Regions from separate parts of the Acidovorax sp. DW039 genome, predicted to be linked through region 2. Evidence: predicted binding sites of a transcription regulator. Region 2 holds the regulator's gene; the other holds the start of a gene.
The links. The regulator LexA, encoded in region 2, represses DNA repair genes until DNA is damaged. The targets are predictions, from matches to a motif close to ACTGTATNNNNATACAGT.

Region 1 (7,241 bases), 420 kb from region 2:
TCTGAAAGGGCAGAGCCTGCCCTTTGAGGAGTGAAAGAGAGCGAGACAAGAGAGTGAGAAAAGGCCTGTGCAGGGTACAGGCCTTTACTATAAAAATAATAGCTGCTTGCGCTTGATGGATAAGCGCTAGAGGGCTGTTTCAATCAAAACCTGTTCCTGGAAGTTGTTGCCATGTCCAAACTGCCTCCCGTGCTGCAAAACCTGCCGCTGCCTGTCATTGGCTCACCGCTGTTCATCATCAGCAACCCCAAGCTCGTCATCGAGCAGTGCAAGGCCGGGGTGGTGGGCTCCATGCCCGCGCTCAATGCCCGTCCTGCCGAGCTGCTGGACGAGTGGCTGGCCGAGATCACCGAGACGCTGGCTGCCTACAACAAGGCCCACCCCGACAAGCCCGCAGCGCCCTTTGCCATCAACCAGATCGTGCACAAGAGCAACGACCGCCTGGAGCACGACATGCAGGTGTGCGCCAAGTACAAGGTGCCGATCATCATCACATCGCTCGGTGCGCGCGAAGACGTGAACCAGGCCGTGCACGGCTGGGGTGGCGTGGTGCTGCATGACGTCATCAACAACAAGTTTGCGCGCAAGGCGATTGAAAAGGGCGCAGACGGCCTGATCGCCGTGGCGGCGGGGGCGGGCGGCCACGCTGGCACCAAGAGCCCGTTTGCGCTGATCCAGGAAATCCGCCAGTGGTTCGATGGCCCGTTGGCGCTGTCAGGCTCCATTGCATCGGGCGGTGCCATCCTGGCGGCGCAGGCCATGGGGGCAGACTTTGCCTATATCGGCTCGGCCTTCATTGCCACGCATGAAGCCCGTGCAGTAGACGCCTACAAGCAAGCCATTGTGGACAGCAACTCGGACGATATCGTCTACAGCAATCTGTTCACCGGCGTGCATGGCAACTATCTGGCACCGTCGATCCGCGCAGCAGGCCTGGACCCCGACAACCTGCCCGAGTCCGACCCCAGCAAGATGAACTTTGGCGGCGATGCCAAGAAAGCCTGGAAGGACATCTGGGGCTGCGGCCAGGGCATTGGCGCGATCAACGCAGTGACCAGCACGGCCGAGCTGGTTGCCAAGTTCCGCAGCGAATACGAAGCGGCGCGCGCGCGACTGAAGCTGTAAACACCGCTGACCTCTTGCGTCAGCACAACGAAAGCGAAAAAAGCGGGCCTCAGGGCCCGCTTTTGCTATGGATTGCGTAGCTGCCTGCGCTTGTGTAGAAAGCGCCATGGCCACTTTTGATCAAAGCCCATACGTCAATTCCCGCGCCTTGCCCCAGAACACCCGGTACATGAACAAGGTGTAGGCAACGATCATGGGCAGGGTGATGGCCACCCCCACGCCGATCACGATGAGCGAGTTGGTGGCGCTGGCAGCTTCCCACACCGTGAGTCGGTCAATGACGATGTAGGGGTACAGGCTGTAGGCCAGACCGAAAAAGGCCAGCACAAAAATGGTGACTGTGGCCGCGAACACCACCCAGCCATAGCCTGCGGCCACCACACGCGGGGAGCTGAGCACGTGCCGTATGGCAAAGAAGCACGCGACGCACGCCAGCGGGATGGGAAGCAAGGCAAAGAATCCTGGCAGTGCGAACCACTTGTGGAACACGGTCTGGCTGACCACAGGAGTCGCCAGCGAGATGCCCACCAGCGCAAAGCCCATGGGCCACAGCACGCCCTGGCCCCAGCGCAGCGCCTTGCCTTGAAGCGGTCCCTCGGTCTTCATGATGAGCCAGCCTGCGCCCAGCATGGCGTAGGCGGCGGGCAGGGTCAGGGCGATGCCTGCAGCAAACATGCGGCTCCACAGGTCTGCTTGAAAGCCGGTGACGTAAGCCCCCAGCATCCAGCCCTGGGCCAAGGTGGTGACCAGAGAGCCCAGTGCGAAGAGGTGGTTCCAGGTGGCCTTGTGCGCATCGCGTGCCTTGACGCGAAAGTCGAACGCCACGCCGCGCACGATGAGCCCGATCAGCATGATTGCCACCGGCAGGTACAGCGCAGTCAGCACTACACCATGCGCCATGGGAAAGCACACCAGCAGCACGCCCACCCCCAGCACCAGCCAGGTCTCGTTTGCGTCCCAGAAGGGGCCGATGCTGGCCACCATCACGTCTTTTTCTGCAGGGGTGGCCAGGGGCAGCAGCATGCCCACGCCCAGGTCGTAGCCGTCCAGAATCACATAGGCCAGCAGGGCCAGCCCCATGACGGCCATGAAGAGCAGGGGCAGGGCGGTGGCCCAGTTCAGGGTGTCCAGCATGGAGGGCTCCTTGGTGCGGTTACACGGTATGGGCAGTGGGGGGCGCTGCGTCAGGCACCGGCTGCGCAGGGTGCTCGGCCATGTATTTGATGACGCCCACATAGGCCGCCAGCAGCAACACGTACACCGTCAGGTACGCGGCCAGCGTGCCCGCTACCATGCCGCTGCCGTGGGGTGCCACAGCGTCTGCCGTCTTGAGCAGGCCGTAGACCAGGTAGGGCTGGCGGCCAATTTCCGTCACATACCAGCCCGCCAGGGTGGCGACCCAGCCGGAGAAGGTCATGCCCACCAGTGTCCACAACAAGGGGCGGGGGAGCGCAGCCCTTGGCTGAACACGCCTGCGCCACAGCAGCCAGGCTGCAACCCAGGCCACGGCCAGCATCAGCAGGCCCACGCCCACCATGATCCGAAAGCTCCAGAACACGGGTGCAACGGGCGGATGGGCTCCTGCAAACTCGTTCAGCCCTTTCAGCTCTGCATCCATATCGTGCGCAAGAATCAGACTGGCTGCCTTGGGAATTTGCAGTGCGTAGTCGGTGCGGCCTTCTTTTTCGTTGGGGATGCCAAAGAGGGTGAGGGGCGCCCCCTTTTCGGTGTGCCAAATCCCTTCAATGGCTGCAATCTTGGCGGGTTGATGCTCCAGCGTGTTCAGCCCGTGCATGTCCCCCATCAAGATCTGCAGGGGCACGGCCACTGCCACGGTGACGACCGCCGTGCGCAATGCCAGGCGCGTGCCAGCGGTGGCGCTGCCCTTGAGCAGCTGCCAGGCGCTGACCCCCGCGATCAGGAACCCTGCCGTGAGTGTGGAAGCCAGCAACTTGTGCCCCAGGCGATAGGGGAAAGACGGGTTGAAGACGATGGCCAGCCAGTCCACCGCGTGGAACTTGCCGTCGATGATTTCGTAGCCCGCAGGGGTCTGCATCCATGAGTTGAGGCTCAAAATCCAGAAGGCGGACAGCGTGGTGCCAAAAGCGACCAGCAGGGTGGCGGCCATGTGCACACGGTCTGACACCCGACCGCGACCGAACAGCATGATGCCCAGGAACGATGCCTCCAGAAAGAAGGCGGTGAGCACTTCATAGCCCAGCAATGGGCCTGCAATGTTGCCCGCACGCTCCATGAATCCTGGCCAGTTGGTGCCGAACTGGAAACTCATGGTGATGCCCGAGACCACACCCAGCGCGAAGGTCAGTGCAAATACCTTGGTCCAGAAGTAATACGCCTGCTCCCAGCCCGCAGCAGCCGGGGTGCCGCGCGTGGCCGCATGGCGCAGCCGGAAGAACACCAGAAACCAGCACAGGGCGATGGTGATGGTGGGGAACAGGATGTGGAAGCTGATGTTGGCTGCGAACTGGATGCGCGAGAGCATGAAGGTGTCCATGGCTCAGTCCTCCTGGGTTTTGGGGGCGGGTGCCTTGCCGGTCAGTCGGTCTTTGAGTTCAAGCACCCGTGTCACGGCCGCCCCCATGCCCATGAGCTGCAGTGCCGTCTCCGGTGCCAGACGCTGCACATCGTCAAACCATGTCATCAGCCGGTCGATCAGCTCGTGCATTTCGCGCATGCGCTGCTGCGCATAGCGCTCTTCGTCGGACGAGGGTTCCTCCAGCAGCGCCATGCGCAGCATGGATAGCGTGGGTTCTATCTCGCGGCGGCGGCGTTCTTCTGCCAGCACGCGGAAGATCTCCCACACGTCCTTGGGTGCTTCAAAGTATTCGCGGCGGTCACCGGGCAGATGGCTGAGCTTGACCAGTCGCCAGGACTGAAGCTCCTTGAGGCCCATGCTGACGTTGGACCGGGAGAACTCCAGTGCCTCTGCAATTTCGTCGGCATTGATGGGGCGGGGCGAGAGAAAGATCAATGCATAGATCTGGCCCACGGTGCGGTTGATACCCCAGCGGCTACCCATCTCACCAAAGTGGGCGACGAACTGGCGGTTCAGAGGGGGAAGGTTTTTGACATAGGTCATAGGAATCGCATTGTGCGCCTTTTTTCTTGAATTTTCAGAAATTCTTGAAAATTCAGAATGCTTTGCAAATGGACACTACAAAGTCGAGCATTTCCAGCTTGCTTCTGCCCTGCCTCTCGCATGCCTGGCAAGATTTACACAGAAAGAGGACAATAGAAGGCTTTGCTTTTGCGCCTGCGAATTCGCTTCGCCAGAGCGCCCAGGTCAATCCGGTTCTCTGCATGTCTCAAAACACATCCCGGCTGCCGTTGCTGGACACTGTCAAAGGCACGGCTTGCGCGGCCATCGTGGCCCACCATCTGGCCTTCTACGGCCCTATGTCTGATATCGCCCAGCCGCTGGCGCCCCATTTGATGGCCTGGCTGTACGACTACGCGCGCATGGCAGTCCAGATCTTCCTGGTGCTGGGCGGCTACCTTGCTGCAGCCAGCCTGGCTCCTGAAGGCGTTGCCCGCTTTGGGCAAGCGGGCCAGCAGGTGGGCAAGCGCTTTGTGCGGCTGGTGGTCCCTTATGTGGTGGCACTGTTGGTCACCGTGCTGATCAGCGCCTTGGTGCGCCCCTGGATGGAGCATCCTTCGGTGCCCGGAGACCCGAGCCTTGCACAGCTCATCACCCACGCGTTGCTGCTGCACAGTGTGGTGGAGCATGAATCGCTGTCTGCGGGAGTCTGGTACGTGGCCATCGACTTCCAGCTTTTCACCCTCAGTGTTCTCATCTTCGCTGCGGTGCGTGCATTGCCCTCCGCGGCTGCGCAGAAGTGGGCCTCCTGGCTGGGGCGCGCGGTGGTGGTGGCCGGCGTGGCTGCATCGCTCTGGGGTTTCAATCGCGATGCCCACTGGGATGTGTGGGCCGTCTATTTCTTCGGTGCCTACGGTCTGGGCATGATGGCGTTCTGGGCCAGCCGCGCGCCTCGCGCCTCGGGTTGGGTGGTGTGCATGGCCCTGCTGGGCTTGGTGGGCCTGTGGCTGGAATACCGCGCCCGTATCGCGCTGGCGCTGGTGACGGCGCTGCTGCTGGTGTGGGCCATGCGTACGCCAGCGGTCCGCCAGTGGCGTGGAGTGGGTCCTCTGGTGCGGCTTGGGCAAATGTCGTATTCCGTGTTTCTCATCCACTTCGCGGTGTGCCTGCTGGTCAATGCGGTGGTGAGTGGCCTGTGGCCAGACTCTCCATGGCTCAACGCCGGTGGCATGCTGCTGGCGTTTTCTCTGGCCATGGTCGCGGGCCAGTGGCTCTATCGCACGGTAGAACTGCGCACCCCTTCCTTGCCCACCTTGCTGCGCTGGCAGGCGAGCCTGGTGGCGGCTGGCGTGCTGGTGCAGCTCGGCAGCAATTGGGGCTAGGAGCCGCCCCAAAACCAACGCAATGCCTCACGCATCGGATGAGGCACTTTGAGGGGCATTGGATGCCTACCAAGTCAGCGGTGCAGTTCGCCCGCGCTTTCGGGTTGATAGACGATCTCCTTGACTTGCACCGTCATCGCCTTACCGCCGGGGCCTGGCCAGGCTAGCTCGTCACCCACAGACAACCCCAGTAGCGCACTGCCCACTGGTGCGAGGATGGACAGCTTGTCTGCGCTGCCGTCGATATCGCGTGGGTAGACCAGCGTCAGGCAGAACTCTTTTCCGCTTTCCTGGATTCGGAACTTCACGGTGGAGTTCATGGTGACCACGTGGGGTGGGATCTCCTCGGGCGGCACCACGTCCGCCCGATCGAGCTCTGCCTGCAGATCCGCCTTTCCAGGAAACACACTGGAAGGCATGGCTGCCAGCAGGGCTTCAATACGGTCGAGATCCAGGGAAGACAGAACGATCTGGGGCTTGCGCGCCATTGTGATACCTCATGAGAGTGGTTGAAAGGCCGGGACTCTAGGCGATTGCGAATCTCGCACTGCCGCGCGCGGTCATTGCCTGGCCCTTCTGGCCGATGAGCGTGCCCGCCATTGCAGACCTTTTCATGTGAATGATTTGCCAAGCTCATTTTTGAATGCTGTATATTTATACAGTTATGAAAACTCCTGCGAACCCCACGGTGGTATACGGCGCTGAGGCCGAATGGGTGCCTATTCCTGTCCAGGCCATACGTGGCCGGGGCGCTGCCACCGCGGTGCCGCACAGGTTTGAGCGCGACGTGCGAGAGGCGGCTGACGACGGGTGGAATTCGCAAGCTCGTCTTCATCCAGAGAAGGCTGGAGATAGACAAGAGGATGGGTGCGACCCTGGCGATGATGAAGACTTGTGGGCTTCTCCCTTGTCACCCCAGGCACCCGCCACCCGCGTGCACCTGGAGACGGCGCGCAGCGCGCTCAGTGCAAATGACTCCCCCGACATCTTTTTTGAACTCTCGGTCAACCCCTATCGGGGGTGTGAGCATGGTTGTACCTACTGCTACGCGCGCCCCACCCACAGCTACCTGAACTTTTCCCCTGGCCTGGACTTTGAAACCCAGATCGTGGCCAAGCACAACATTGCCGAAGTGCTCAGGCACGAGCTTGCGCAACCGCGTTATGTGCCCCGGTTGCTCAACATCGGTTCCGCCACCGATTGCTACCAACCCGTAGAGCGTGAGCTGCGCCTCACCCGCAGTGTGATCGAGGTCTTGCGCGATGCGCGACATCCGTTCTCCCTGATCACCAAGTCCAGCGGGGTGGAGCGGGATATGGACTTGCTGGTCCCCTTGGCCGCGCAACGCCTTGCGGCTGTGTACGTCACTGTGACTACGCTCGATGCGGATCTGGCTCGCCGCATGGAGCCCAGAGCCGCCGCACCCCACCGGCGTCTGCGCACCATCCGCACCTTGGCCGAGGCGGGCGTGCCTGTGGGGGTGAGCGTGGCTCCGCAGATCCCATTCATCACGGAAGACATGGAACAGGTGCTGGAAGCCGCGCGAGATGCTGGAGCAACCAGTGCGTTCTATACCGTGCTGCGCCTGCCGTGGGAGCTGGACGCGCTGTTTCGCGAATGGCTGCAACTGCATTACCCACAACGAGCCGCCCGCGTGATGGCGCGTGTGCAGGACC
Region 2 (7,241 bases):
GTGGAGGTGGTCAGCTCCCACGATGAAACTGATCGCGGGCAAGCACGGCTGCGCTGGAAGCATTACGCGGCTCGTGGCTACGAGATCATTCGCCACGATCTGGTTTTAAAAGGAGGTTGATGACATGGCGACCACACCTCCTAGAGTGCCGCCGCGCTTCGTTCCCACACTCACCGAAGTGGTGCGCGAACCCATTCCGGCGCAACCGTCTCCGCCACCAGTGGCCCAGTCTGGTGCAAGCGGTCTGATTTCGTCGCGGGTGGCGCCTTCCAGAACCCCCGCTCAGCCTGCACTAGCCGTCCCTGTGCGCCCCGCACATTCCGGCGCATCGTCGGTGCCGCGACCTGCGGTTGCTCAGACATCGGCAACTCCGGCACACGCGCCGAATCGTTCAGCAGCAGTAGCTCCTGCTGTTGCCACTCGCCCATCGAACACTCAGGTACGGGCCCTTCCTGAAGGGGCTGAAGAGTACATGGTGCACCGCGTGATGCAGCGTGTCGATGTGGTGCTGGACAAAAGGCTGCGCGAAGCCATCGCCACGGTGGTGCAAGAGCAGACCCGATCAGTGCTGCCGCGGTTGCGTGAGGAGATCGAGTCAGTGGTGAGGCAAGCTGTGTACGAGGCTGTGGCAGATGAGCTGGCGAGCACCGACACTGATCCAACTCAACAATGACAGGGTAATCCCTTGTGGTTTCGGCTCCATTTAATCGTGTTCCCTAATGAGTTGGCCTGTAAATTGCGATATGTTCCACTGCGTTGAGACACAAGAAAAATTCTCAGCGTTTATCTTTACTGGAGATTGATATGCAATTGAAGTTGAAACTGACCGTGGTTGCTGCTATCGCAGCTGTTGCCGGTGTGGCCTCTGCACAAGAGCAGGTGGTCAAGATCGGTCACGTGGCTCCTGTTTCCGGCGCCCAAGCTCACTACGGCAAGGACAACGAAAATGGCGCTCGCATGGCCGTTGAAGAGTTGAACGCACAGGGCGTCACCATTGGTGGCAAGAAGATCAAGTTTGAACTGGTCGCGGAAGACGACGCTGCTGATCCAAAGCAGGGCACTGCAGCTGCACAAAAGCTGTGCGATGCCAAGGTTGCTGGTGTTGTCGGTCACCTCAACTCCGGTACAACCATTCCTGCTTCCAAGGTCTACAACGACTGCGGCATCCCCCACGTTACCGGTGCTGCCACCAACCCCAATCTGACCAAGCCTGGCTACAAGACGACATTCCGTATCATCGCGAATGACAACGCCCTGGGCGCTGGTCTGGCCTTCTATGCTGCAGACACCCTGAAGCTGAAGACCGTGGCCATCATTGACGACCGCACTGCGTACGGCCAAGGCGTTGCAGACGTTTTCAAGAAGACTGCAGCCGCCAAGGGCATGAAGGTTGTGGACGAACAGTTCACCACTGACAAGGCCACAGACTTCATGGCGATCTTGACTGCCATCAAGTCCAAGAACCCAGATGCGATCTTCTACGGCGGTATGGACCCACAAGCTGGTCCTATGCTGCGCCAGATGGAGCAGCTGGGCATGGGCAACGTGAAGTACTTCGGCGGTGACGGCGTTTGCACCTCTGAAATCGCCAAGCTGGCCGCAGGCGCCAAGACTCTGGCCAATGTGGTGTGCGCTGAAGGCGGTGCATCGCTGGACAAGATGCCTGGCGGCAAGGCCTGGAAGACCAAGTACGACGCCAAGTACCCTGGCCAGTTCCAGGTTTACAGCCCCTACACTTATGACGCGACTTTCCTGCTGGTCGATGCCATGAAGCGTGCCAACTCTGTGGACCCCAAGGTCTACACACCCGAACTGCTGAAGTCCAACTTCAAGGGCGTGACCTCCACGATCCAGTTCGAACCCAATGGTGAAATGAAGAACCCAGCCATCACACTGTATGTGTACAAGGATGGCAAGAAGACACCTCTGAACTGATCAACAGTTCCGTCTCTTCAGGCAAAAGGCCCTCTGTTCCACGGCAGAGGGCCTTTTGTTTTGTGTTTATCAATACTTCACGCCAAACAAGCAGACAAGTGCTCGCCCGGAGGCTGCCAACCTATCTATCGGCGTACTTGCAAGGCACCGGGATTCACAATGTTGGTCGGTGTGCCCTTGATGAAATTCACCACATTGTCGAAAGCTGCACCGAAATAGAGCTCATAGCTGTCCTGCTCCACATAGCCAATGTGGGGGGTGCAAACGCAGTTTTCAAGCCGCAACAGGGCGTGACCTTGCAGGATGGGCTCGCTCTCAAACACGTCGACCGCAGCCATCCCAGGACGCCCCCGATTCAACGCCGCAATCAGTGCGTCTGGCTCGATGAGTTCCGCACGGGAAGTGTTGACCAGCAGCGAGGTCGGCTTCATGCAGGAAAGGTCTTCGAGCGTGACGATATTGCGCGTCTCTTCATTCAATCGCAGGTGCAACGAAATAACGTCACATTGGGAGAAGAACTCTTCGCGATTGGTAGCTGCTTGGTAGCCGTCTGTCAGGGCTTTTGCGCGCGAGGCTTCGCGTCCCCAGACGCGCACATTCATACCGAAGGCCTTGCCATAGCCTGCGACGAGTTGACCGATGCGCCCGTAACCCCACACGCCCAATGTTTTTCCGCGCAGCACGGTGCCAATGCCAAAGTTGGGAGGCATGGACGCATTTTTAAGGCCTGACTGCTGCCATGCACCGTGCTTCAGGTTGGATATGTACTGCGGCAGACGCCGACTGGCTGCCATCACCAAGGCCCAGGTGAGCTCAGCCGGAGCTACGGGCGAGCCAACGCCTTCTGCCACGGCGATGCCGCGTTCTGTACATGCAGCCACGTCGATATGGCTACCGACTTTGCCCGTCTGTGCGATCAGTTTGAGTCGAGGAAGCTTCTCGACGAGCTGCTTGGTGATCTGAGTACGCTCCCTGATGAGGACGATGATGTCTGCATCCCTCAGTCGCACAGATAACTGGCCGAGGCCCTTGATGGTGTTTGTGTACACCTTGGCGGTATAGGCATCCAGCCGAGAGGCGCAATGGAGCTTGCGCACTGCATCTTGGTAGTCGTCCAGGATCACAATATTCATACCGATATTGTGCCTTGCCCGTACAGCTCAGTGCGTGAAGGGCCGCCGGAGCATTCGGTTAAATGCAACGTGATGTAGCACCTGGCACCTTACTGCGAAAGCGGGACGCCTGCGAGATGAGACAAATTGAAAAACGACATGGATTGGTCCATGTGTTCAACGCGGCCCGTATTTCATTGCAGGAATGCTGGACACTCATGCCTTGCAAGCCGATCCAGCTCTGCACAAACATCTGCCATTCGTCCTGAAATCACCAATTTGCCACTCTCTGGGGGACCGGAGTGGATCACTCGAAGAACCCTGGGTTTTGGTAAATGTGATTGGGTTCTGAGGGGCGCATTGCTCGTGGCAGTAGCCCCCTGTTTAGCAACAGATTTGAATTCGCCATGCAAGCACCTCTCTGCGCCGCGAGCGCGAGTGTGTTTCTCGAAAGGCAGGTGTGGCAGAGACGATTTGATTGGGAGAAACGACTGTTTCGATCCCGAACCCGCAAACCCCAACCAATCCGCGCCTACTTCAGTACACCCTGCGCTATGGCTGGAGGCTTGGTGTTGGGAAAGCGTATGTGTTTCGGTAGACCCGATCCATCGAGCCAACGCTTTAAAAGGCGAAGAAATTGCCGCCAAGGCTGAAAACCCAGTACCCATGTGAATGCTCCGAAATTCGGTGAATGAACATAGGCAGGATTTCAAATAATGCTGCATCTCAGGGCTGGCAGCCCTCTCAAGCCGCCCAACGCCCGCCACCTGAGAAACAGACAGAATTTCTTACATCAGCAAAGTGTTTCGGATCAGGCCCACCGCCAAACCTTCAATCTCAAAAGGCTCACCCGGCTGCACCGTGATCACGGGGTAGTCTGGGTTCTCGGGCAGCAGTTCGATACCCTTGGCGGTGCGTTTGAGTCGCTTTACGGTTACTTCCTCACCCAGCCGGGCAACGATGATTTGCCCGTTGCGAGCGTCTCGCGTAGCTTGAACAGCCAGCAAGTCGCCATCCATGATGCCTGCATCCCGCATGGACATGCCGCGCACCTTCAACAGGTAATCCGGCTTGTGCTGAAAAAGGCTCGACTCCACGCAATAGGTTTGGTCTACGTGTTCTTGCGCGAGAATGGGAGAGCCTGCGGCAACCCGACCGATCAATGGCAGAAAAAGCTGCGACAGCTGACGCAGTGGTGCATCGAAATGCTGACCCCGCGCTGCATTGAGTGCCCGCACTGTGTCATTGCGCAAACGGATCCCACGGGACGTCCCACTGACCAATTCGATAACGCCTTTGCGGGCAAGCGCCTGCAGATGCTCTTCTGCCGCGTTGGCGGATTTGAAGCCCAGCTCTGTTGCAATTTCGGCGCGGGTAGGGGGGGCGCCCGTCTTGGCGATAGCGGTCTGAATCAGGTCCAGAATCTGCTGCTGGCGTGCCGTAAGTTTGGGGTTGTCGAGCATGGCTGCGAGATCAATTCTTTGCAGGTTTGAAGGATACTGTTTTTTAATCCAGTAGCTGTATTTTTCACCAGTTTTTGGGAGTGTGCAAGTGAGTGTTAAAAAAATAGTCGTTCTGGGAACGGGGGGGACCATCGCCGGAAAGGCTGCGCGTGCTGGTGATAACGTCGGCTACAAGGCTGGCGAAGTAAGCGTGGGCGAGTTGCTTAGCGGTGTTCCTGGTCTGGAGAATGTCGCCAAGGGTTGTGAGTTGCAGTGCGAGCAAGTGGCTCAGCTGGACAGCAAAGACATGAACTTCGGCGTCTGGCGCGATCTGGCTTTGCGATGTGCCTCGCTGATGCAGGACGTCAGCGTGCAGGGGGTCGTGATTACCCATGGCACCGACACGTTGGAAGAAACAGCCTGGTTCTTGCAGTCTGTAGTGCGAACCACCAAGCCCATTGTGCTGACCAGTGCCATGCGACCTGCCAGCGCTCTCACACCTGATGGCCCCCAGAATCTCCTCGATGCCATTGCGGTCGTGTTGCACCCTCAGTCTGCTGGGGTCATGGCGGTTGCTGCAGGGGTCATCCATGGTGCGCAGTCCGTTCACAAAGCCTTCCCCTATCGCGTGGACGCATTCAGCTCCGGCGAGATAGGGCCTTTGGGCTGGGTGGAAGAGGGGGAAGTGCGGTGGGCACGGACCGCGCCGCAGCCTGACGATGTTGCGCCCCAGGCTGGACTGGTGGCTCAGCTCCCACCTCCAGAGCAATGGCCGTGGGTGGAGATCGTCGTGAGTGGTGCAGGCGCCAGCGCACGCGCGGTAGATGCCCTGGTGCATGCGGGTGTTCGCGGCTTGGTAGTTGCAGCCACAGGCAATGGCTCGCTGCATGTGGAGCTCAAGGAGGCGCTGATGCGCGCCAAGGCGTCGGGCGTTCGAGTCGTGAAGTCCACCCGCTGCAGTCAGGGGCATCGTATTGTCGGAGACACCGGTGACTTCGCTACCTACCCTGGTCTGTCTCCCGTCAAGGCGAGGGTTTCGTTGATGCTTGACTTGATCGGGGCATGAAAACTCCGCTGTCACGCTGAATACGTTACCTGAGGATGCAAAAGACTCAGGTCTCTTAATCCCAAAAACTCAAAATGCCGCACAGACCGAAATCTGTGCGGCATTTTTGCCAAGTGAGGCAATAGCCTCTGATTCTCTTGTTTAGCGGCTCAAAGCTTCCAGCGCTCGCGCCGTAATCTCTTCCACGCTACCTGTGCCGCTGATGGCCCGGTATTTAGGAGCCTGCGATGGGTCTTGCTGAGCCCAGTTGCTGTAGTAGTCCACCAGGGGGCGCGTCTGGTCGCTGTAAACCTGCAAGCGCTTCTTGACGGTCTCTTCCTTGTCGTCGTCACGCTGGATGAGGTCTTCACCGGTCACGTCATCTTTGCCCGCTACCTTGGGCGGGTTGAACTTGACGTGGTAAGTACGACCGCTGGCGGGATGCGAGCGGCGGCCGCTCATGCGCTCGACAATGGCCTCAAAAGGCACGTCGATTTCCAGCACATAGTCCAGCTTCACTCCAGCCGCCTTCATGGCGTCGGCCTGGGGAATGGTGCGGGGGAAGCCATCAAAAAGAAAACCGTTGGCGCAATCGGGCTGGGCGATGCGTTCCTTCACCAGATTGATGATCAGCTCGTCACTGACCAGTGCACCGGCTTTCATCACTGCCTCTGCCTGCTGACCCAGCGGCGTACCGGCCTTCACGGCAGCGCGGAGCATGTCTCCAGTCGAGATTTGCGGGATGCCATACTTCTGGCAGATGAAGGTGGCTTGCGTGCCCTTTCCGGCGCCGGGCGCGCCCAACAGAATCAGTCTCATGGAGGTCCTCAAGGTTTTAAAAATCGTGCGGCACTGCTGGCGGGGGCCTATTGGAGCGTCCAGGGCCCAGTGCTCTCTCTTCGGTCAAGGATAGCACGCGACAGCTTTGCCTTGCCTTACGCTGCGCCTGCGTTTTTCCCTTGTTTTCCCGTAGATCAGCCGGTGGCCGTAGCGCCAAGCAATGCGCGAACCTTTTGCAGATCTTCAGGCGTATCCACCCCGGGGCCAGGCGCGTGCGGCGTGACGTGCACGCAGATGCGGTGGCCGTGCCACAAGGCGCGCAGTTGCTCCAAGGCCTCCACGGTTTCGGTGGGGGCAGGGGGCAGCCGCGGAAAGTCTCTCAGGAAGCCAGCCCGGTAGCTGTAGATGCCCACATGCCGTAACGGAGCAAACCCTGGCACAGATGCCGCATTGCTTCCCTGTGCATGCTCCCACCAGGCCACATGGGCCTGGTCGCGCGACCATGGAATGGGGGCGCGACTGAAGTAGTGCGCCATGCCTTGCGCGTCCAGCACGACCTTCACCACATTCGGGTTCAGATAGTCTTCACGAGAAACAATAGGGTGGGCTGCAGTACCCATGCTCGCGGAAGTGTGCGCTGCCAGCAAGTCGGCCACTGCATCGATCAACGCGGGGTCCATCAGCGGCTCATCGCCTTGCACGTTGACGACCACATCGTCACCCTCCAGGTTCAGCAATTCGCAGGCCTGAGCAAGACGGTCACTCCCACTGGCATGGTGGACATCGGTCAACACTGCCTGAACGCCATGTTCCTGGCAGGCCTGCAAGATCAGTTCATGGTCGGCAGCCACCACCACTTGTTTCGCACCGCTCAACTGGGCGCGCCGCGCAACACGCACCACCATCGGTAAACCGGCGATATCCGCA

Region 1: the regulator LexA is predicted to act here: its motif matches at 6,211-6,228, upstream of AACH87_RS09300 (PA0069 family radical SAM protein).

The regions. Positions count from the first base shown of each region.
Region 1 covers NZ_AP029019.1:2,080,290-2,087,530, forward strand. The annotation lists gene AACH87_RS09270 (nitronate monooxygenase family protein) at 172-1,125, shown strand; gene AACH87_RS09275 (cytochrome d ubiquinol oxidase subunit II) at 1,246-2,259, opposite strand; gene AACH87_RS09280 (cytochrome ubiquinol oxidase subunit I) at 2,279-3,640, opposite strand; gene AACH87_RS09285 (GbsR/MarR family transcriptional regulator) at 3,644-4,225, opposite strand; gene AACH87_RS09290 (acyltransferase) at 4,447-5,565, shown strand; gene rnk (nucleoside diphosphate kinase regulator) at 5,640-6,053, opposite strand; gene AACH87_RS09300 (PA0069 family radical SAM protein) at 6,230-7,241, shown strand, end outside.
Region 2 covers NZ_AP029019.1:2,504,892-2,512,132, forward strand. The annotation lists gene AACH87_RS11110 (DNA polymerase III subunit chi) at 1-120, shown strand, start outside; gene AACH87_RS11115 (hypothetical protein) at 473-673, shown strand; gene AACH87_RS11120 (branched-chain amino acid ABC transporter substrate-binding protein) at 805-1,935, shown strand; gene AACH87_RS11125 (D-2-hydroxyacid dehydrogenase family protein) at 2,061-3,068, opposite strand; gene lexA (transcriptional repressor LexA) at 3,836-4,510, opposite strand; gene AACH87_RS11135 (asparaginase) at 4,599-5,555, shown strand; gene adk (adenylate kinase) at 5,697-6,353, opposite strand; gene kdsB (3-deoxy-manno-octulosonate cytidylyltransferase) at 6,509-7,241, opposite strand, start outside.